4 regions of the Kitasatospora sp. NPDC085895 genome follow, and region 2 is predicted to be linked to each of the others. Evidence: riboswitches for the same ligand, from Rfam matches in the RefSeq annotation. Region 2 holds a riboswitch; each other region holds the start of a gene.

Region 1 (5,567 bases), on a different contig from region 2:
AGCCCCGCCAGGGCGCGCACCATGGTCGACTTGGCGGTGCCCTTCTCGCCGCGCACCAGCACACCGCCGACGGCCGGCGAGACCGCGTTCAACAGCAGCCCGAGCCGCAGGTCGGCCATGCCGACGACCGCGGTGAACGGATAACGGGCGTCACTCATCTGCTCTCCCATGTTCACGGCCCCGCTCACGGCGCACCCGGCGGCACGAACGGCAGCCCCTGCGGTGCCCCGCCCTCGATCAGCTTCCACAGCGCGTCGGTGTCCGCATGCTCCTCGATCAGGTCGCCCAGCCGGTCCAGCCGCTCCTCGCGCGCCGCGGCGAACGAGGTGTCCGGCGCCGGGACGAAGGCCCGCCCGGCCGCCGACGCCACCTCGCGCAGCAGCGCCCGGCGGAAGCCGTCGTTCTCCAGCGCGCCGTGCCAGGTCGTCCCCCACACCGCGCCGACCCGGCAGCCGTCCAAGAAGGCTTCCCCGCCCTCGACGGCCACCACGCCGTGGTGGATCTCGTACCCCTCGACCCGCTCCCCGTACGCCTCGCCGACCGGCCGGCCGAGCACCTTCTCCACACCGAACTCCACCCGGGTCGGCAGCAGCCCGAGGCCCTCGACGGCGCCCGCCTTCGACTCCACCGCGTCGACGATCTCCCGGGAGAGCATCTGGTAGCCGCCGCACACGCCGAGGACGGGCAGCCCGGCCGCCGCCCGCGCCTGCAGGGCGGTGTCCAGTCCGCGGCCGCGCAGCCAGTCCAGGTCGGCCACGGTCGCCCGGGTTCCGGGCAGCACCACCAGGTCGGCGTCGGCCAGCTCCTCCGGCCGGGTCGCCCAGCGGACCAGCACGCCCGGCTCCTGGGCCAGCGCGTCCACGTCGGTGAAGTTCGACAGGCGCGGCAGCCGCACCACGGCCACCCGCAGCACCTCCGCGCCGTGCGGGGCCGCGGTCGGACGGTTCTCCACCGCCGTCGACAGGTCCAGCGAGTCCTCGGCGTCCAGCCACAGACCGGACAGCATCGGCAGCGTGCCCAGCACCGGACGGCCCGTCAGCTCCCGCAACATCTCCAGACCCGGCGCCAGCAGCCGGGCGTCCCCGCGGAACTTGTTCACGAACCAGCCCGCCACCAGCGCCTGGTCCTGCGCGGACAGCAGCGCCAGGGTGCCGTACATCGCCGCGAATACCCCGCCGCGGTCGATGTCGCCGACCACCACCACCGGCAGGTTCGCCGCCGTGGCCAGGCCCATGTTGGCGATGTCCCGGTCCCGCAGGTTGATCTCCGCGGGCGAGCCGGCGCCCTCGCAGACCACCACCTCGTACCGGCCGCGCAGGTCCGCCAGGCACTCCAGCGCCCGCTCCAGCAGGACGGGCTTGCGCTCGCGGTAGTCCAGCGCCCCGACCTCGGCGACCGGCCGGCCGAGCAGCACCACCTGGCTGCGGCCGTCCGCCCCCGGCTTCAGCAGCACCGGGTTCATCGCCGCCTCCGGCGCCACCATGGCGGCCTGCGCCTGCATCGCCTGGGCGCGGCCGATCTCGGCGCCGTCCGCGGTGACGAAGGAGTTCAGCGACATGTTCTGCGCCTTGAACGGCGCCACCCGCACCCCCTGCCGGGCCAGCCACCGGCAGATCCCCGCCGTGACCACGCTCTTGCCCGCGTCCGAGGTCGTCCCTGCCACCAGCAGAGCCTTCGTCACGTGACACTCCCTTGCTTACGTGTGGCGCCGGCGGTGAGGACGGCCGTCCCGGCCGCGACGGTGGGCAGAGCTGCGCGGAACGGAAGGTGCGGCGCCGTCATCGCTTCCCTCCCGGCTCGCGGGCATCCCGCCCCCTGACGTCCCCGTGCCAGGCCGGTGAGGCCGCGGGCGGCCGTGGTGACGGCCAGGGCCAGGACGCCGACGCGGCGGGAGAGGCGGCAGGCGCGTTCGATGTCCGCGACGGCGACCGGGCGGAGTTCGGCGCCGAGGACGGGGCGGTGCTCGACACGCTCGCCGTACTGCAGGGTGCCGCCGAGGCGGACGCCGAGGCCGCCGGCGAAGGCCGACTCGGCCTGTCCGGCGTTGGGGCTGGGGTGCGACGACCCGTCGCGCCGCCAGACCTTCCAGGCGGCCCGCGGGTGCTCCGCCGCGGCGACGGTCAGCAGCGCGGTGAGCCGGGCGCCCGGCCAGCCCGCCACGTCGTCGAGCCGGGCGGAGGCCCAGCCGAAGCGCAGGTGGCGGGGCGAGCGGTGGCCCACCATCGCGTCCAGGGTGTTGACGGCCCGGAAGGCCAGCAGTCCGGGGGTGCCCGCCAGCGCGCCCCAGGTGAGGGCGTTGACGACCGCGTCGGCGGTGTTCTCGGCGACGGACTCGACGACGGCGCGGGCGATCTGCTGCTCGTCCAGGGCGCTCGGGTCGCGCCCGCACAGGTGGGGGAGCCGCCCGCGGGCGGCGGCGAGGTCGCCGGCCTCCAGGGAGCGGCCGATCGCGCGGGCCTCCCGGGTGAGCGAGGTGCCGCCGAGGACCGTCCAGGCGGCGGCCGCGGCGAGCGCGGCGCGGGCCGCGGGACGGCGCCGCAGCGCGTGGTCGGCGAGGGCGGCCCCGGCTGCGACGGCGCCCACGCTCAGCGCGGTGAAGGCGGTGCCGGCGCCCCGGTGGTCGCGCCAGAGCAGGCGCTCCAGGCGTCCGGCGGCGCTGCCGAAGAGGGCGACCGGGTGGCCGCGGCGGGGGTCGGCGAGGGCGGTGTCGGCGAGGTGGCCGGCCACGGCGCCCAGCAGGTAGGGGGCGGAGCTCAGCCGGGCCACGGCCCGGCTCCCCGGTCGGGGCGCAGCGGTGACCGCTGGGCAGCCTGCATGGCGTGCGTGTCCTCACTCAGGGTCCGCGCCCTGGATCGACGAACCGGCGGCGAGAGTCTCCTGGCTTCCGGGTCCGGCGCGCGCTCGGGCCTTCCAGCGGCCCTGTGGCGGACCGCCGTGACCGTGCAGGTCGAGCGTGCTCCCCGGTGACAGTGGCGGGACCGCGCCGGATTCGCACCGGCTTCCTCTGCATGCCTCCGTATGGCCCCGAGATCCCATCACGCGCTCCGACCGCCAGTCAACAAAGCCTCCGGAGGGCTTGGTCACACTCCGTCGCCGGATTCCGTCACCGCCCGCCCCGTACGATCCTCCAGCGCCGGGCGGTTCCGCCGGGGCCGGGTTCGTGCGTTCGGCGTGTGGGTGGTGCCGCGCGGGCGCCCGTACGTTCTTGTCGCATGCGACGCAGACCGTCCGCACCGCCTCCGGTGCCGTTCTCCCCGCCGGCCGCGCGGGCGCACCGCGCCGGGCTCGGCCTGAGCCCGGAGCAGGTCGCCGAGGCCATGGCCGCGCACGGTGTCCGGCTGCTGCCCTCGCACGTGGCGGCCTGGGAGGCCGGTGAGTTCCTCCCGTCGGAGGAGGAGTTCATCGCGCTCTCCCGGGCGCTGTGGTGCCCGCCCGCCCAGCTGATGGGCGTCGCGCCGGCGACCCTGCGGGACTTCCGGCTGGCCCGGGAGCTCACCCGGGAGCAGGCCGCGCACCGGATCGGGGTGGGTGCGGAGACCTACGCGAGGGCCGAGGCCACCGGACGCTGGGACGCGGACGGTGAGCAGGGCCTGGCGCTGGCGCACGTGCTCGGGCTGCCGCTGCGGGTGCTGGTCCGGGTGACCGGGCGTCAGGACGACCTGGACCGACGGCTGCGCCAGGTGGTGGACGGCCGCTGGCAGGCGCAGCTGCGGGAGGTGGGCCGGATCGTGCCCGTCCCGCACGACCTGCTGGGCGGGGTGCTGGCCGACTTGCAGGACGAGTACCTCGTCCCCGGGCACTGGGGCTCGTCGGTGCCGGACGCCGCCCGCCCGCCGGCCCGGCCGCTCGCGGAGCGGTTCTGGGAGCTGCTGGCCCGCCGGGGCACCGACGTGCCGGTCTGAGCCGCCCGGTCCGGGCCGCCCGGACGGACCCGCCCGGGTGGCCCGCTCCCGGGCCGGGGCGTGGACTGGGATCGCCATGTCCGTGCCGCCACACCGGGAGCGCCATGCGTTGGGGAACCGCCGCGATCGTCGCGGCCGCCGCCGTCGGGACGGGTGCCGCGGCACTGCTGATCGGCCGCCGGGTGTCCGAACGGGCCGTCCGGCCCGGGTTCGCGGGAGCCTTCGCGGCCGCCGGGCAGGCGGGCGGACCGGGCATCCGGGTGCAGGAGCTGGCCGCGGACCGCGTCATGCTCACCCGCAGCGTGGAGACCGAGCGCCCCGGCCGCTACGCCCTGGAGTGGGCCGGGGGCGGGCACGCGGTGGTCGGCGACGTGCTGGCCACCGGGCCGCAGAGCGTCACCCGCCGGCTGCTCGCCACCGGCGCCGGCTCGCTGTACAGCGGGACGGAGGTCCGGGTGACCGCCCGCGTGCACCTCGGCGACCCGGCCTCCGCGCTCGGCCTGGACTTCACCCCGAGCGACGTCGAGGGCGAGCTCGGCCCGATGCCGGCCTGGTACCTGCCGGGCATCCGCGGGCTGTGGGCGGTCCTGGTGCACGGTCCGGGCGCCGACCGGCAGCAGGCCCTCCCGGTGCTGCCGCTGCTGCACGCGCTGCGGATGCCCGTGCTGGTGGTCACCCACCGCGGCGACGCGGGCGCCCCGCCCTCGCCGGACGGCCTGGGGCACTTCGGCGAGACCGAGTGGCGGGACGTCGACGCCGCCGTCCGCCTCGCGCAGGCGAACGGTGCCGGCCGGATCGTGCTCTTCGGCTGGTCGCTCGGCGCGACGATGGCGCTGCACACCGCGGCCCGCTCGGCCTGGCGGGAGTCGATCGCCGGCCTGGTGCTGGACTCGCCGGTGCTGGACTGGCCGACGACCGTCCGCCAGGAGGCCGCCCGGGCCGGGGTGCCCGCTCCGCTCGCCGAGCTCGGCGCGCTGGCCGCCGAGGGCCGTACCAAGGTCGACCTGGCCGGCTTCGCCCGGCTGGCCGACGGCACCGACCTGAACGTGCCGGCCCTGCTGCTGCACAGCCCCGTGGACGCGGTGGCGCCCTTCGCGGCGGCCGAGCGCCTCGCCCGGCGGCGCGACGACCTGGTGAGCCTGCACCCCGTCCCGGACGGCGCGCACGCGGCCCTGTGGAACGCCGACCCGGACGGCTACGGCGAGGCGCTGCGCCGCTGGCTCACCCCGTTGCTGTGAGCCCGGCGGGCCCGCCCGCGAGGGGTGTGCTCATGCCAGGTTTCCCGCTCGGAGGACCCGGTTTGGTGGCTGTTGCCCGATCTCATCCCCCGTCCGCGGACCGGACCTACGATCGCGCGTAGAACTCGATGTGACAGAAGGCCGGTACACGGGGAAGACTGCTCGGCGTGACGTCTCGGAACCCGCGCGACCGTGATGCCCCGCTCCAGCCCGCGATCCGCACCGGAGCGACGGTCACCCGTCTGCCAGGAGCGGCCCGCCGGCCCGAGAGCACGCCTCCGGGCGGGCCGGTCCGCCGCCGCACCCCCGCACCCAAGCCGGGCCGCGGCCGGGTGCCGGTGCCGGACGGCTTCCCCGCTCCCGCCGAGCTGGCCCCGCTCGCCCGCCGGATGCTCGCCGACGCGGTGCGCATCTCCCGCTGGGCCGG
Region 2 (5,567 bases):
CGCGACTGGACGGCCGCCCGCTGGACGAGGCCGAGGCCCACGGCAAGCACCTCTTCCTCGGCTTCGGCGACGACTGGCTGCACGTCCACCTCGGGCTGTACGGCGGCTTCACCTTCGGCAGCGGCGGTGCCCCGGCGCCGGTCGGCGAGGTGCGGCTGCGGATGGCGAACGACGAGGGCTGGGCCGACCTGCGCGGCCCCAACACCTGCGAACTCCTCGACCCTGCGGCGAAGGAGGCCGTGCACGCCCGGCTCGGGCCGGACCCGCTGCGCCCCGACGCCGATCCGGACGCCGCCTGGCGGCGGATGGCCCGCAGCTCCACCACCGTCGCCGCGCTCCTGATGGACCAGAAGGTGCTGGCCGGCGTCGGCAACGTGTACCGCGCCGAGGTGCTCTTCCGCCTCGGCATCAGCCCGCACCGCGAGGGCCGCAGGATCACCCGCGAGGAGTGGGACGCGATCTGGGCCGACCTGGTCGCCCTGATGCACGCGGGCGTCGGCGCGGGCCGGATCGACACCGTCCGCCCGGAGCACACGCCGGAGGCGATGGGCCGGCCGCCGCGGGTCGACGACCACGGCGGCGAGGTGTACGTCTACCGCCGCACCGACATGCCCTGCCTGGTCTGCGGGACACCGGTGCGCACCGAGTCGCTGGCGGCCCGCAACCTCTTCTGGTGCCCCGGCTGCCAGCGGCGCTGAGCGCGGCCCTGCCCGGCCGCCGGCCGGGCAGGGCGACGGTCCGTCAGCCGCGCGGCAGCACCATGGACTGCACCTGGGGCAGCTTGCGCCAGTCGCTGGAGACGATGCTGGCGTGGGCGGCCGCGAGCTGGGTCACCCGGGCCCGGGCCTGGTCGGCCGTGGGGTCGGTGGAGCTGATGGCGGGCGCCACGTTGTGGGCGTCGGTCATGACCAGCAGGTAGTGGCGGGCGTCGTACCAGCCGGTGTCGATGCCGCCGACGTACGCCGAGGCGTCGCCGTCGAAGACCACGAACCAGGGCCGGATGCTGGTCTCGCCGTAGGCGTTGCGCGGGTCGCCGGAGACGGCGCCGTGCACCACCGGGAAGACCTGGGCCTGGCCGGCCCTGCCGGCCGCCGCGAGGTCGCGCAGGTAGCGGCTGTACTCGACGTCGGTGTGCAGGGTGTCGAAGGGGTTGCCCTCCTCGACGGTGCCGGGGATGACGTCCACCAGGACCCGGCCGGCGAGGGCGTCGCGGGTGGGCCAGTTGCCGGCCTTCGCGGCCTCGTCGAGGTTCGGGTAGCTGCCGCCGCCGGGCTTGGCGAGCAGGTCGGCGGGGCGGAAGACGGCGCTGCCGAGGTGGGCGGCTATCAGGGCGTCCAGCTGGGCCGGGCCCATGCCGCGGTTGGCGGCGAACCCGCCCTTGAGCTCCAGCTTGACGACGAGCGGGCCGCTGGACGGGTGGGCGGCGAGCCAGATCCGCAGGTCGTCGAGGCAGTACTCGAGGTCCTTGTTGGTGCCGCCGCTGTACAGCGTCGCCGGGCCGGTGGCGGCGGTGCAGTTGTTGGCGTTGCCGAGCGGGTTGGAGTGGCTGACCTTCCACTCCTTGGTGACGGTGTCCGTCCACGCGTCGAGCTCGATCATGCCGGTGCCGGTGTCCAGGCTCTGCGCGAGGAAGGGGAAGGCGGCCGGGTCGTAGGTGTTGTGGATCCCGACGGCGGTGGCCGAACCGAACGGCAGGCCGCCGCCGGTGGCGGCGCCGGACTGGTGCGCGGGGAGCAGGGTGGCGGCCGCGGCCAGCAGCCCCACGGCGAACGTACGGCGAAGCTTCACGGGTGTCTCCTCGTCAGGAGCCTGGGGACGGCGGGCCGGACGGACCGCCTCCGGAAGCATGGGCCACCGGAACGGCTTCGAGGTGACATGACAAGAAAACTTGGCTGAAGCTGACCCCCCGTCCCACTGACAAACCGTCAGGAAGCCCTCATTCCGTGCAGGGGTCCGTGCCGTGCAGGGGTTCCTGCCGTGCGGGCGGTCGTTCCGGGCGGGCGCTCAGTCGGCACGCCCCAGCACCCCGTGTTCCAGCACCTCGGCCACCGCGGTGTCGGTCAGCCGGTAGCGCACCACCCGGCCGTCCCGCTCGCCCTCGACCACGCCCGCGGCGCGCAGCAGCCGCAGCGCCTGGGAGACCGCCGGATCGCGCATCCCGGTGGCCAGCGCCAGGTCGGTGACGGCCAGCGGCCCGGTGGTGTGCAGGGCGAGCAGCAGCGCCAGCCGCCCCGGGTCGGCGAGCAGGCCGAACAGCTCCGCCCAGGCCCGGACCCGCCCGGTGTCGCCGATCCCGGCGATCGCCTCGCAGACCCGGTGCCCGTCGATGGTGCGGTGGCCTGCGCGATCGGCGGGGAGGAGGTGCATGGCGGCATTCTCGCAGGCCGACCGGCCGTGATCTACGACACCTGCGCGGTTGTGCAGGCTTGCAGCTGTCGGTCCGTCACCCCTACGGTGGAGCAGCCGTGGTGTTCGGGAAGACCGGTGCAGGACCTCGGGGTCCGAGTCCGGAGCGGCCCTCGCCACTGTGAACGGGGAGTCAATCCGTACCCCTCGCGGGTCACTGGGCGCAGGCGCGCCCGGGAAGGCCGGGTACGGGCACCGTCAGAACCTCCCCGTGAGCCAGGAGACCGGCCACGGCACCTCACGACGTCATTCCACGAGGTGTTGGAGCGTGAACCGCAGATGACCCTGCCCGCAACCGGTACGGCCGCGCCGCCGACCGCCCCCGGCCTGCCCGCCTTCCGCTGGCGACGGGAGGACACCCTCCGCACGGCCGGTCTGCTGGCGGTCATCCTGGCGATGCACGTGGCCGCCTTCGGCACGCTCTTCCTGCTGGTCGTGCCGGAGCGCTACGAGGTCGGCACCCAGGTGTTCGGCGCCGGACTCGGCATCACCGCCTACACCCTGGGCATGCGGCACGCCTTCGACGCCGACCACATCGCGGTGATCGACAACACCACCCGCAAGCTGATGGCCGACGGCCGGAGACCGGTCTCGGTGGGCTTCTGGTTCGCCCTCGGCCACTCGTCGATGGTGGTGCTGATGGCCGCCCTGGTCGCGGGCGGCGCCCAGCTGGCCGGGGTGCTGATGGACGACGGCTCGACCACCCACCAGGTGCTCGGCACCATCGGCACCACCGCCTCCGGCGCCTTCCTCTACCTGATCGCCGCGCTCAACCTGGCGGCCCTGCTCGGCATCCTGCGGGTCTTCCGGGCGATGCGGGCCGGCACCTTCGACGAGGCGGAGCTCGAACGGCAGCTCGACTCGCGCGGCCTGATGAACCGCGTCCTGCGCCGCGCCACCCGCTCGATCTCCCGCCCCGGCCAGATGTTCCCGGTCGGCATGGTGCTGGGCCTCGGCTTCGACACCGCCACCGAGGTGACGCTGATGGTGATGGCCGGCTCGGGCGCCGCGGCGGGCCTGCCCTGGTACGCGATCGTCTGCCTGCCGCTGCTGTTCGCCGCCGGGATGAGCCTGTTCGACACCCTCGACGGCACGTTCATGAACTTCGCCTACCAGTGGGCGTTCTCCAACCCCGTCCGCAAGGTGTTCTACAACCTCGCCATCACCGGCCTGTCGATCGCGGTGGCCTTCGTCATCGGCACGATCGAGCTCGTCGCGGTGCTGCACGACAAGCTGGGCCTGACCGACCCGGTGAGCGGCTGGATCGCCGGACTCAGCCTGGACAACGTCGGCTTCGTCATCGTCGGCCTGTTCGTGGTGGTGTGGGCGGCGGCGATCGGCTACTGGCGGATCGCCCGGGTCGAGCAGCGCTGGACGCCCGGCGGGGCGGGCTGAGATGGCCCGCGGGCGGCCGCGCCGAGCGGCGGACGGGGTGTCAGCCCGCCGCCAGCAGCAGCGTGCCCGCCACCGCGAGGCCCGCGCCGAGCAGTTGGACGCGCCGCAGCCGCTCCTTGAGCAGGCCCCGGGCCATCAGCGCGGTGACCACGGGGTAGAGCGAGGCCAGCACCGCGGCGACGGCCACCGACCCGCGGTGCGAGGCGGCGGCGAAGGCGGCGTTCGCGGCGACGTCGGCCACCCCGACCGCGGTCAGCGCGGGCAGGCTCCGCCGCAGCGCCCCCGGCGCACCGGGCTCCCGCCCACGGCGCCCGGCCAGCAGGACGCCGCCGCCGACCGCCACGTTGCAGAGCCGCTGCACGCACAGCACGAGCAGCAGCCCGCCGCCGTCGGAGGCCCGGGCGACCAGGGCCATCGCCGTGCCCATGCCGAGGGCCGCCGACAGCGTCAGCACCAGCACCCGCAGGCCGACCGTGCCGCCGCCGCGACGCGGACCGCCGGCCAGGGCGACGCCGAGCACGGCGACCGCGATGCCGGCGGCCTGCGCCGGGCCGGGGCGCTCCCCGAGCAGCAGCCCGAGCCCGACCGGCACCGCGACGCCGACGGTCGCCAGCGGCGAGACCACCCCCATGGGCCCGAGCGCGAGGGCGCGGTAGAAGGCGAGGAGGGCGAACGGCCCGATCACCCCCGCCGCCACCGCGTACCAGAGGTCGGCGGTGGCCCCGCCCGCGCCGCCGACGGCGAGGACGGCCAGGACGAGCAGGACGGCCGCGGCGGCCTGCGAGGCGACCACCACGGTCAGCGCGGACAGCCGGCGGGTGAGCGAGCCGCCCCCGTAGTCGGCCATGCCCCACAGCAGGCTGGCGGCGAGGGCGAGGAGCTGGGACAGCACAGTGGACTCCGGAGTACGGTCGGGTGGACGCTCGGTGTCCCAGCAGCTTAGGTCAACAGAGTGAACCGGACGAATCAATTCATTGGACTGGTATGCCCGACCCCGATCTGATCACCCAGGCCCTGGCGCGCAACCTCAAGCGGCTGCGGGCCGACCGCGGCCACACCCTCGACGCACTCGCGGCCCGCTCCGGGGTGAGCCGCGGCATGATCGTGCAGATCGAGCAGGGGAGGACCAACCCGAGCGTGGGCACCGTCGTCCGGCTCGCCGACGCGCTCGGCGCCTCGATCGCCCGGCTGCTCGACTACGACGAGACCTCCACCGTGCGGATCGTCCCCGACGACGAGGCCGTCCAGCTCTGGTCGGGCGCCAAGGGCGGCACCGGGGTGCTGCTCAACGGCATCGAGGCGCCCGGCCCGCTGGAGCTCTGGCAGTGGCTGATCCTGCCGGGGGAGGGGCACGGCTCGGACCCGCACCCCGCGGGCACCGTGGAGATCGCCCGGGTCGAGGAGGGCGAACTCACCCTCACCCTGGACGGCCGCGACCACCTGGTGCCGGCCGGCTCCACCGCCTCCTACGAGGCGGCCGCCGCGCACGGCTACCGCAACGACGGCGAGGTGCCCGTCCGGCTCACCCTCGTGGTCTCGGTGCCGCCGCCCCCGCGCTGATCCCGCGGGTGCACGCCGAAGCGCCCCCCTCCCCGGCCGGGGAGGGGGGCGCGGTCGTGCGCGGGACGGTCAGTCGCGGCCGTACCGCCGCCGGTACTGCTCGATCCGGCCGGCCTGGTCCAGGACGCGGGCGCGCCCGGTCCAGACGGGGTGGCTCGCCGACGAGGTCTCCACGTCGACCACCGGGCGGACGGTGCCGTCCTCCC
Region 3 (5,567 bases), on a different contig from region 2:
CGGGCGGACACCGGAACCGGCTGCGGTCCGCCGTGGCGCCGGAAGCGGTGGTTGAAGAGCTGGCGGAGGTTGGCCATGCCGTCCGGCAGGGCGTTGAGCTTCACCTCGCCGCCTCGGGTGCGGTACTCGATCGGGACCTCCATGAAGCGGTACCCGGCCGAGGTGGCGGCGTTCTTGATCTCCTGGGAGAAGGCCATGCCGCCGGAACGGACGTCCAGGCCGTCCCAGATGTACCGCCGGAAGATCCACATGCCGGACTGGGAGTCCCGCAGGCCGTTGCGGAAGAGCGTGCGGCTGAGCGCGCTCAGGGCGTGGTTGGCGACGAAGTGCGAGGGCTTCATGGCACGCCGGTTGCTGCGCCGGAGCCTATCGGTCGTCATGAACTCCACGTCGCGCTCGACCAGGGTGTGCAACAGGTCGGGCAGGGCGTCGAACGGATAGGTGCAGTCCGCGTCGCCGGTGGCGATCACGTCGCCGGTGGCCTCGTCGAAGCCCGCGAGATAGGCGTTCCCGTAACCCCGTGCCGGCTGCGAGACGACCCGGGCGCCCAACGACCGGGCGACGGCCGCGGTGTCGTCCGTCGAGGCGTTGTCGACGACCACCACCTCGGTGTCCCAACCGGCTGCCGCGAGTTCTGCGACCGGCACCGTGCCCATCACCGCGGGAAGGTTTGACGCCTCGTTGAGCGCGGGAATCACGATGGACAGAGTGTTCACGCTCTTATTCCCCCCGAAAAAAGCAACTGCTCGCCCCGCCCCCTGGTGAGCAGCCGTTCCGGGGCCGGGCATCCGACGACAGGTCGGGACGGCCCGACGGTCGGTCAGGCCGCGGGCCGCTCCGCGGACGACGGCCGTCTCTGCCGGGCCGTCTCCTGCTCGCCTGAACTCGCCGGGGGTTCCGGCCGGCCGCGCGCGGGCACTTCCGAAACCGATGCGCCCCCACTCGGCCTGATGCCGCCATCCCCGTTCGCTCGGGCGCCATCTTTTCACACCCCGAACGCTGGTGACACCGCGGCAGGCGTGAGGGAGGCCACGGCCCCGGCCGTGGCCTCCCCCGGCGGCGGATCAGCCGCCGACGAGCCAGGAGTTGACCGGCTTGGCGCTGAGGCCCGTACCGCCGGACTTGAGGCTGGCGACCTGCTGGGGGTTCAGCGGCTCCTTCCAGACCAGGATCCGCCCGACCACGCCGGCCCAGTTGTCGCCCCAGATCCCGTGGTGCCGGCTGCGGCCGAGCTGCAGCGGACCGGGCCCGGCCCAGATGGGGCCGTTGAGCTTGGCGGTGGCCGCCTGCGCGCCGTTCACGTAGAGCGTGATGGTGCGCTGGCCGGCGTCGTAGACCGCGGTGAGCAGCACCCACTGCGTCACCGTCTCCAGGCTCTCTGGGGCCACCGCCTGGACGACCGTGCCGTCGGCGCCGCCGTCCGCGGTCTGCACCCGGAACGCCCACGCCTTCTTGCCGCTGGCGTCGTCGCGGGACAGGTCGAAGGAGTACGAGATGCCGTCGCCCTGGCTGATCGCCGTGCGCGATCCGCCGGGCGCCTCGTTGTAGACCCATGCCGCGATCGAGAAGCTCTTGCCGACGTCGACCAGCTGGTTCGCCGACTGGGCGTAGGAGTTGTTGTTGCTCCGCATGCGCAGCGCATAACCGCCCTCCACCTCGGCGAGCTGCGCGTCCGGGCCGATGGCGAGGTTCGCCTGACCGGACTTGTCGGCCAGCAGGTCGGGCTGGCCGGGCACGGTCGGCGAGTTGGCGGGGACCGAGCCGGACGGGTGCGCCGAGGCCGAGGCGCTGGACGATGCGCCGGTCTCCGGAGTGCCGCCGTGCACGCCCTTCATGACGGCCAGACCGACCGCCCCGCCGAGGACGCAGGCGGTGAGCACGATGCCGCCCGTCCAGATCAGCTTCTTTCGGCGCGACGAGGCCTCGTGCTGCTGGGCCAGCGCCTCCCAGTCCGGGATCGCGGTCTGCGCCTGCTGGGGCAGCGGCCACTGCTGGTGCGACGCCTGCGCGGGGAAGCCGGGCGGCGTGCCGAAGCCGGCCTGCGGCGGGAAGGACTGGGCACCCTGTGCCCCCTGCTCCGCGGGATTCGCCGGTCCCCCCTGGGACCCGGGCTGACCCGTCCAACCGGGCGTGGCCCCCGTACCGTCACTCATGGCCAGAGATCGTAGGCCATGGGGTGCGGCGCAGTCTCGGGTGGTGACCGTTCCGTGAGCGCAACGGGTGGGTCAGGGGCGGGTCGGATGTGCGCACTGCGCCCACCGGAGTGTGTCCAGCCACGGACGCGACACGCTGCGTGCACAAGATATGGGGGTACATCAGGGAGACACCACAACATGTATGCTCACTCTCGCTGTCGACGCAGGGGAACCCGGTGCAAGTCCGGGACTGCCCCGCAACGGTGAGCAGGCCCGTGAACGCCCGGGCCCGCGCAGTCCGAGGGCCTGCCGACGGTGTGCCACCGGCTTCCCCGCAGATGCCATGAAGCACAGCTGTACGTCCGGGCCTCGCGGGTGGGCCGGGTGGCGACGCGCACCCCCGACACCGTCGGGCGGTGCCGGTCCCCCCTGCCACGCGCATGCCCGGACGCGCCCCCGGCCCCCGGCCCGGGGGTGTCCGAAGCGTCCGCTGCCGCCACAGGAGAGAGTGCGCCTTGACCGTCGCTGCCTCAGTCACCCTGCCCTCCCAGGGATCCGCCGACAACGACCGGCCCGACCCCGGTGCCGCGCTGCTCCGGCTGCTCACCGACCGCAGCACCGACCTCCCCCAGGTGGACCCCGGCCACGTCGCCGCCGCCGCGCTGCGCGGCCGCCACGCCGGTTCGGACTTCGCCGAGCTCCGCGGGCTGGCCGTGGAGGCCGCCGCGTCGATGATCGCCGAGGACCCGCAGTACTCGAAGCTCGCGGCCCGCCTGCTGGCGCTGGAGATCCGCGACGAGGCGGTCTCCCAGGGCGCGGTCACCTTCGCCGCCTCGATCGCCGTCGGCCACGCCGAGGGCCTGATCGGCGACACCACCGCGGCCTTCGTGGCCAAGCACGCGGCCGCCTTCGACGCGCTGGTCGACCTGCAGGGCGACGACCGCTTCGAGTACTTCGGCCTGCGCACCGTGCAGTCCCGCTACCTGCTGCGCCACCCGATCACCCGCAAGGTGGTCGAGACCCCGCAGTACTTCCTGCTGCGCGTGGCGGCCGGTCTCGCGGTCGGCGACACCGAGCAGTCGGTGGCCGAGGTGGCCGAGCTCTACCGGCTGATGAGCCGTCTGGAGTACCTGACGTCCTCTCCGACGCTGTTCAACTCCGGTACCAAGCACCCCCAGATGTCGTCCTGCTACCTGCTGGACTCGCCGCTGGACAACCTGGACTCGATCTACAACCGCTACGCGCAGATCGCCCGGCTGTCCAAGCACGCCGGCGGCATCGGCCTGTCCTACTCGCGGATCCGCTCCCGCGGCAGCCTGATCCGCGGCACCAACGGCCAGTCGAACGGCATCGTGCCGTTCCTGCGCACCCTGGACTCCTCGGTCGCCGCGGTCAACCAGGGCGGCCGCCGCAAGGGCGCGGCCTGCGTCTACCTGGAGACCTGGCACGCCGACATCGAGGAGTTCCTGGAGCTCCGCGACAACACCGGCGAGGAGGCCCGGCGCACCCACAACCTCAACCTGGCGCACTGGATCCCGGACGAGTTCATGCGCCGGGTGAACGCCGACGAGGACTGGTCGCTGTTCTCCCCCGCCGACGTGCCCGAGCTGGTCGACCTGTGGGGCGCCGACTTCGACGAGGCGTACCGCAAGGCCGAGCAGGCCGGCAAGGCCGTCCGCACCATCCCGGCGCAGACCCTGTACGCCCGCATGATGCGCACCCTGGCGCAGACCGGCAACGGCTGGATGACCTTCAAGGACGCCTCCAACCGGGCCGCCAACCAGACCGCGCTGCCCGGCCGCACCGTGCACTCCTCCAACCTGTGCACGGAGATCCTGGAGGTCACCGACGACTCCGAGACGGCCGTCTGCAACCTCGGCTCGGTGAACCTGGGCGCCCACGTGGCCGCCGGCGCCACCGCCGCCGACCTGCTGAACGCGATGGACTGGGAGCGCCTGGACGCCACCGTCCGCACCGCGGTGACCTTCCTCGACCGGGTCATCGACATCAACTTCTACCCGACCACCGAGGCGGGCACCTCCAACTCCCGCTGGCGGCCGGTCGGCCTCGGCGTGATGGGCCTGCAGGACGTCTTCTTCCAGCTGCGGATCGACTTCGACTCCGCCGAGGCGAAGACCCTCTCCACCCTGATCTCCGAGCGCATCATGCTCACCGCCTACGAGCGCTCCGCGGACCTCGCCGAGCAGTTCGGCCGCCACGAGGCGTACGGCGAGACCCGCGCGGCCCGCGGCGAGCTGCACATCGACCACTTCGGTGCCGCCCCGCAGTGGACGGAGCGCTGGGACGCGCTGCGCGCCCGGATCGCCGAGACCGGCCTGCGCAACTCGCTGCTGCTGGCGATCGCGCCGACCGCCACCATCGCCTCCATCGCCGGCGTGTACGAGTGCATCGAGCCGCAGGTGTCCAACCTGTTCAAGCGCGAGACGCTCTCCGGCGAGTTCCTCCAGGTCAACCCGTACCTGGTGCGCGAGCTCAAGGAGCTCGGCGTCTGGGACCAGCAGACCCGGGACGCGCTGCGCGAGACCAACGGCTCGGTGCAGGACCTCAACTGGCTGCCCGCCGAGGTCCGTTCGCTGTACCGCACGGCGTGGGAGCTGCCCCAGCGCGCGCTGATCGACCTGGCCGCGGCCCGCATGCCGTACATCGACCAGAGCCAGTCGCTGAACCTCTTCATGGCGGCGCCGACCATCGGCAAGCTCAGCTCGATGTACGCGTACGCCTGGAAGGTCGGCCTGAAGACCACGTACTACCTGCGGTCGCGCCCGGCCACCCGGATCGCGCAGGCCGCCACGGGCGCCCGCGCCGCCGTGCCGGTGCCCGCGCCGACCATGAGCCAGGCCGAGCAGGACGCCATCGCCTGCTCCCTGGAGAACCCCGAGTCCTGCGAGGCCTGCCAGTGAGCACCGAAGACCGCCAGAAGATGCTGCTCGACCCGGGCTTCGAGCTGACGCTGCGCCCGATGCGCTACCCGTCGTTCTACGACCGGTACCGCGACGCCATCAAGAACACCTGGACGGTGGAGGAGGTGGACCTGCACTCCGACGTCGCCGACCTCGCCAAGCTGAGCGAGGGCGAGCGGCACATGATCGGCCGGCTGGTCGCCTTCTTCGCGACCGGTGACTCGATCGTCGCCAACAACGTGGTGCTGAGCCTCTACAAGCACATCAACTCCCCCGAGGCCCGGCTCTACCTGTCCCGGCAGCTGTTCGAGGAGGCCGTGCACGTCCAGTTCTACCTGACGCTGCTCGACACCTACCTGCCCGACCCGGACGACCGTGCGGCGGCCTTCGCGGCGGTGGAGAACATCCCCTCCATCCACCAGAAGGCGCAGTTCTGCTTCAAGTACATGAACGCGGTCGACCACATCGACTCGCTGCAGACCAAGGAGGACCGCCGCGCGTTCCTCCTGAA
Region 4 (5,567 bases), on a different contig from region 2:
CGGGGCCGTCCGGCTCGGGGAGGTCGAGCGGGGCGACCTTGCTGGGCAGCACGGCGACCGAGAAGTAGGGCACGGTGTCGGCCTCGACCTCGGCGAGCGGCAGGGTGCGCTCGCCGTCCATGAACGCCCGCTCGACGTACTGTGCGTCGTCGAGCCGGCCGGCCCGCTCCAGGGCGCGGCGGACGGCCGGGAAGGTCCGGCCGAGCTTCATGATCACCGCGGAGTCGGCGGAGGCGATCCGGGCGGCGAGCTCCTCCTCCGGCAGGGTGCCGGGGATGATCGTCAGGGTCTCCTCGGCCTCCACCAGGGCGCTGCCGAGCCGGGCCGCGGCGGCGCTGACCGAGGTCACGCCGGGCACCACCTCGGTCGGGTAGCGGTGGGCGAGGCGCTTGTGCATGTGCTGGTACGAGCCGTAGAAGAGCGGGTCGCCCTCGGCGAGGACGACGACGTTCCGGCCGGCGTCCAGGTGGGCGGCGAGCCGGGCGGACGCCTCCTCGTAGAAGTCGTCCAGGGCGCCGCGGTAGCCGCCGGGGTGGTCGGTGGTCTCCACGGTGATCGGGTAGACCAGCTTCTCCTCGATCTGGCCGCCGGTCAGGTAGCGGTCGGCGATCGAGCGGGCGATGGAGCGGCCGTGCCGGGCGCTGTGGTAGGCCACCACGTCGGCCTTGCCGATGAGTTCGGCGGCGCGGACGGTGACCAGCGAGGGGTCGCCGGGGCCGAGGCCGACGCCGTACAGCCGGCCGGTCCGCCGGTCGGTCTGCTGCCCGGTCTGCTGCTCGGTCACTCTTCTTCACTCGCAATCGCGTTGATCGCGGCGGCGGCGATCGCACTGCCGCCGCGCCGGCCGCGGACCACCAGGTGCTCCAGGCCGGACGGGTGCTCGGCCAGGGCCTGCTTGGACTCGGCGGCGCCGATGAAGCCGACGGGCACGCCGATCACCGCGGCCGGGCGGGGCGCGCCGGCCTCGATCATCTCCAGCAGCCGGAAGAGCGAGGTCGGCGCGTTGCCGACGGCCACCACGGCACCCTCCAGCCTGGGCAGCCACAGCTCCATGGCGGCGGCGCTGCGGGTGTTGCCGGTCTTCCGCGCGAGCTCGGGCACCGACGGGTCGGTGAGGGTGCAGATCACCTCGTTGTCGGCGGGCAGCCGCTTGCGGGTGACACCGCTGGCGACCATGTTGACGTCGCAGAGGATCGGCGCACCGGCGTGCAGCGCCTTGCGGGCCGAGGCGACCACACCGGGCGAGTAGACCAGGTCCTCGACCAGGTCGGTCATGCCGCAGGCGTGGATCATCCGCACCGCGACCTGCGAGACGTCGGCGGGCAGGGCGGCCAGGTCGGCCTCGGCCCGGATGGTGGCAAAGGACTGCCGGTAGATGGCGGCGCCGTCCTTCTCGTACTCGATCACGTGGTCCTCCGGGCCTCGGCGACCGCCTCGGCCATCTCTTCCGTCGTCACATCCACTGGCGTCACATCCATGGGCCGGTCCGGTGTCCCGACCGGTGCCACCCGGTAGCCCTGCCCGGTGGCGAGCACGTCCACCCATCGCCCGGAGGGGTGGCCGCAGCGCCGTTCGCAGCCCGACCAGTGCACCGGCAGGCCACCGCCGTCCGCACGTTCCAGGGCGCGGGCCGCGTCGCCGCGCACGTCGGCGAGCGACTTGCCGCAGCCGGGCAGGCCGGTGCAGGCGGTGGCGCGGTCCCAGGCGGTGCCGGGCCCGGTCAGGAAGCCGGCCGCGGCGAGCTCGGCGAGGGCGGCGGGGCCGACGCCGGGCAGGACGGCGCCGCGCCAGGGCGTCAGCCGGACCTCGCCGGCGGACAGCCCGGCGAGCAGCCGCCACTGTGCGGCGGTGGCCCGCCCGAAGCGCGTCCCGACCGAGAGGCCTCCGGGCAGCACCCCGAGCGGCGGGTGTCCGCCGGACAGCGGGGGCAGCGGCAGGTCGCCGGGCGGGAGGAGTTCGGGGACCTCGCGCAGGTGCCAGGCCCTGGTGCCGGTGGTGCGCAGCGCGTCGAGGAAGTCCCGGGCGGCGTCCAGGGCGGCGTCCACGGCCTGTGCGGCCGGCACCGCGCGGACGGTCGTCTCGCGGCCGAGCCGCAGCAGGGCGGTGCCGCCAGGCGCTGCGATCAATGTCACATCGGCGTTCAGGGCGGCGACATCGCCGCGGCCGTCGTCCAGGGCGAAGAGGAACTTGCCGGAGAGCGCGGCCGCCCAGGGCGCCGCGCAGAGCTTCGCGTCCAGCTCGCGCACCCGGGCCGCGGTGTCGGCGTGCCCCTCGGCGTCGAGGCCGGCGGTCGGCGAGGCGACGATGTTGCGCACCCGCTCGTGGGTGTCGGAGGGCAGCAGGCCGACGGCCCGCAGCCGGTCGGCGAGTTCCGCGCCGCAGGCCGAAGCCAGGCCGCGCAGTTGGACGTTGCCGCGCGAGGTGGTCTCCAGTGCGCCGTCGCCGAGCGCCTCTGCCGCATCGGCCAGCGCCGCCGCCTGACGGCTCGTCAGCAGTCCGCCGGGGACGCGGATGCGGGCGAGGGCGCCGTCGTCGGCCGTGTGCAGACGAAGGGCCCCCGGACAGGCGTCCGACCGGCCCCGGTCGGGCACGGCGGAGCCCGCCCCGGCGGGGTCGGGAGTCGGTGGCATGGCGGCGAGCATACAGATTGTCCGACGGGGCGCCCCGTCGTCTGGATCACAGTCCGCGCGCAGTCCCGCGGCCGTCCGCCACCCCGTACGATGCTGCCGGACGGTCCGTGCGGGCCGTCCGACGCCAGCGACGGCAAGCGGAGGAAACCGGTGCAAATCCGGTGCGGTCCCGCCACTGTAACCACGGCTCAGCCGCCGTGGAGCCAGGAACTCCCGCCGTCCTCCACCAGCCCGGGGCGCGGACCCCGAGGAAGGCCCGACCTGTGCGCTGCCGCATGCCCGGCTCCGCCGTCCCGCCCGGACGCGCCGAGCCGTCGCCCGCCGTCCCGGGGACCCCGGCGGCGGTCCGCCGCACCCCCGGGGCGCGTCTTCAACGGTCACGGGTGCACCACAAGGGGCGCGGGGAACTGCGCGATCCGGGGCGGGTGTCACGACGGCACGGGCCGAGCCGTGGTCTGCACGGTGGGCCGCATCCGGATTGCGCAGTTCTCCCCCGGCCTTCGGCCGGGAGGTGCCCCCACACGCCCCCTGGAACGACGGCCCGAGCGCCCTTGAAGACAGGCCCTCGCACCGCACCCCGCTCCGCCCCGCGCACCCGGCTGCCGCACCCGGCCCCGGTGCGCCGCCGCACGCCGTGGAACACCGACCAGGCCGGGAGGCCCTCCGCATGATCCTGCTGCTGTCGACCTCCGACACCGACCTGCTGAGCGCCCGCGCCTCGCAGGGCCCCGTCCGCTACCGGCTCGGCAACCCGGCCCGGCTGTCCGCCGAGGAGCTGCCCGCCCTGGTCGAGGGCACCGACCTGGTCGTCGTCCGCCTGCTCGGCGGCCGCCGCGCCTGGGAGGACGGCCTGGACGCGCTGCTCGCCGGGCCCCGCCCGGTCGTCGTGCTGACGGGCGAGCAGGCCCCGGACGCCCAGCTGATGGAGCTCTCCACCGTCCCGGCCGGCATCGCCGCCGAGGCGCACGCCTACCTCGCGCACGGCGGCCCGACCAACCTCGCCGAGCTCGGCGCCTTCCTCTCCGACACCGTGCTGCTCACCGGCCACGGCTTCGCCCCGCCCGCCTCCGCCCCGGCCTGGGGCCCGCTGGAGCGTCAGGCCCGCACCTCGGACGGCCCGCTGGTCGCCGTGCTCTACTACCGCGCCCACCACATGAGCGGGAACACCGCCTTCGTCGAGACGCTGTGCAGCGCGATCGAGGACGAGGGCGCCCGCGCGCTGCCGCTGTACTGCTCCTCGCTGCGCGGCGCCGAGCCGGAGCTGCTCGCCGAACTCGGCCGGGCCGACGCCATCGTCACCACCGTGCTCGCCGCGGGCGGCACCCGGCCCGCCGACGCGCAGGCCGGCGGCGACGAGGAGGCCTGGGACGCGGGCGCGCTCGCCGCCCTCGACCGGCCGATCCTGCAGGCCCTGTGCCTGACCTGGTCGCGCTCGCAGTGGGAGGAGAGCGACGACGGCCTCTCCCCGCTGGACACCGCCACCCAGGTCGCCGTCCCGGAGTTCGACGGCCGTCTGATCACCGTGCCGTTCTCCTTCAAGGAGCTGGACGAGGACGGCCTCACCGTCTACCGCGCCGACGCCGAGCGCTCCGCCCGGGTCGCCGGCATCGCCGTCCGGCACGCCCGGCTGCGCCACACCCCGGCGGCCGAGCGCCGTCTCGCCCTGGTGCTCTCCGCGTACCCGACCAAGCACGCCCGGGTCGGCAACGCGGTCGGCCTGGACACCCCGGCCAGCGCGGTGCGCCTGCTGCACCGCCTCCGCGAGGAGGGCATGGACCTGGGCACCGACCTGCCGGGCCTGGACACGACCTCCACCTCGCACGAGGGCGACGAGCTGATCCACGCGCTGATCGCGGCCGGCGGCTACGACCAGGACTGGCTGACCGAGGACCAGCTCGCCCGCAACCCCGTCCGCATCCCCGCCGCCGACTACCGCCGCTGGTACGCCGCCCTGCCGCAGGGTCTGCGCGAGCAGGTCGAGGAGCACTGGGGCCCGGCCCCCGGCGAGCTGTACGTGGACCGCTCGCAGAACCCGGACGGCGACATCGTGCTCGCCGCGATCCGCTCCGGGAACCTGCTCGTCCTCATCCAGCCGCCGCGCGGCTTCGGCGAGAACCCGGTCGCGATCTACCACGACCCGGACCTGCCGCCCAGCCACCACTACCTGGCCGCGTACCGCTGGATCGCCGCCGCCCAGGAGGACGGCGGCTTCGGCGCGCACGCCGTGATCCACCTCGGCAAGCACGGCAACCTGGAGTGGCTGCCCGGCAAGACGGCCGCGCTGTCCGCCGAGTGCGGCCCGGACGCCGTCCTCGGCGACCTGCCGCTGATCTACCCCTTCCTGGTCAACGATCCGGGCGAGGGCACCCAGGCCAAGCGCCGCGCCCACGCCACCCTGGTCGACCACCTCGTCCCGCCGATGGCCCGCGCCGACTCGTACGGCGACATCGCGCGCCTGGAGCAGCTGCTCGACGAGTACTCGACGATCGCCGCGATGGACCCGGCGAAGCTGCCGGCGATCCGCGCCCAGATCTGGACGCTGATCCAGGCCGCCCGGCTCGACCACGACCTCGGCCTGGACGAGCGGCCCGAGGACGACGGCTTCGACGACTTCCTGCTGCACGTCGACGGCTGGCTGTGCGAGGTCAAGGACGCCCAGATCCGCGACGGCCTGCACGTCCTCGGCCAGGCCCCGGCCGGCACCGACCGGGTCAACATCGTGCTCGCCATCCTGCGCGCCCGGCAGATCTGGGGCGGCGTCAGCGCGCTGCCCGGTCTGCGCGAGGCGCTCGGCCTGGACGAGGCCGCGCTCACCCTCGGCGCCACCGACGCCGCCGAGGCGCAGGCCCGCGCCCTGGTCGAGGCGATGGAGGCCGGGGACTGGGCCCCGGAGGCGGTCGAGAAGGTCACCGCCGGGCACCCGGACGCCGTCCGCGA

Evidence for each region. A riboswitch is a leader RNA that binds a small molecule or an ion and turns the genes downstream of it on or off. The one in region 2 is predicted to bind cobalamin.
Region 1: linked by a shared signal. The riboswitch ahead of AB0442_RS32360 (cobalamin biosynthesis protein) and the one ahead of AB0442_RS35465 (HoxN/HupN/NixA family nickel/cobalt transporter) in region 2 are both predicted to bind cobalamin.
Region 3: linked by a shared signal. The riboswitch ahead of AB0442_RS04730 (ribonucleoside-diphosphate reductase subunit alpha) and the one ahead of AB0442_RS35465 (HoxN/HupN/NixA family nickel/cobalt transporter) in region 2 are both predicted to bind cobalamin.
Region 4: linked by a shared signal. The riboswitch ahead of cobN (cobaltochelatase subunit CobN) and the one ahead of AB0442_RS35465 (HoxN/HupN/NixA family nickel/cobalt transporter) in region 2 are both predicted to bind cobalamin.

What each region holds. Positions count from the first base shown of each region.
Region 1 is NZ_JBFBJY010000072.1:18,433-23,999, forward strand. It holds gene AB0442_RS32350 (putative cobaltochelatase) at 1-158, opposite strand, end outside; gene AB0442_RS32355 (cobyric acid synthase) at 185-1,681, opposite strand; gene AB0442_RS32360 (cobalamin biosynthesis protein) at 1,678-2,757, opposite strand; cobalamin riboswitch at 2,871-3,006, opposite strand; gene AB0442_RS32365 (transcriptional regulator) at 3,213-3,902, shown strand; gene AB0442_RS32370 (alpha/beta fold hydrolase) at 4,007-5,140, shown strand; gene AB0442_RS32375 (hypothetical protein) at 5,308-5,567, shown strand, end outside.
Region 2 is NZ_JBFBJY010000090.1:21,485-27,051, forward strand. It holds gene AB0442_RS35450 (DNA-formamidopyrimidine glycosylase family protein) at 1-698, shown strand, start outside; gene AB0442_RS35455 (phosphatidylinositol-specific phospholipase C domain-containing protein) at 742-1,788, opposite strand; gene AB0442_RS35460 (metalloregulator ArsR/SmtB family transcription factor) at 2,005-2,367, opposite strand; cobalamin riboswitch at 2,450-2,654, shown strand; gene AB0442_RS35465 (HoxN/HupN/NixA family nickel/cobalt transporter) at 2,686-3,801, shown strand; gene AB0442_RS35470 (DMT family transporter) at 3,842-4,690, opposite strand; gene AB0442_RS35475 (XRE family transcriptional regulator) at 4,786-5,361, shown strand; gene AB0442_RS35480 (type B 50S ribosomal protein L31) at 5,431-5,567, opposite strand, start outside.
Region 3 is NZ_JBFBJY010000005.1:63,508-69,074, reverse strand. It holds gene AB0442_RS04740 (glycosyltransferase family 2 protein) at 1-716, opposite strand, end outside; gene AB0442_RS04735 (LamG domain-containing protein) at 1,065-2,153, opposite strand; cobalamin riboswitch at 2,321-2,464, shown strand; gene AB0442_RS04730 (ribonucleoside-diphosphate reductase subunit alpha) at 2,675-5,056, shown strand; gene AB0442_RS04725 (ribonucleotide-diphosphate reductase subunit beta) at 5,077-5,567, shown strand, end outside.
Region 4 is NZ_JBFBJY010000014.1:97,670-103,236, reverse strand. It holds gene AB0442_RS12045 (precorrin-2 C(20)-methyltransferase) at 1-784, opposite strand, end outside; gene AB0442_RS12040 (precorrin-8X methylmutase) at 781-1,407, opposite strand; gene AB0442_RS12035 (hypothetical protein) at 1,404-2,630, opposite strand; cobalamin riboswitch at 2,715-2,866, shown strand; gene cobN (cobaltochelatase subunit CobN) at 3,298-5,567, shown strand, end outside.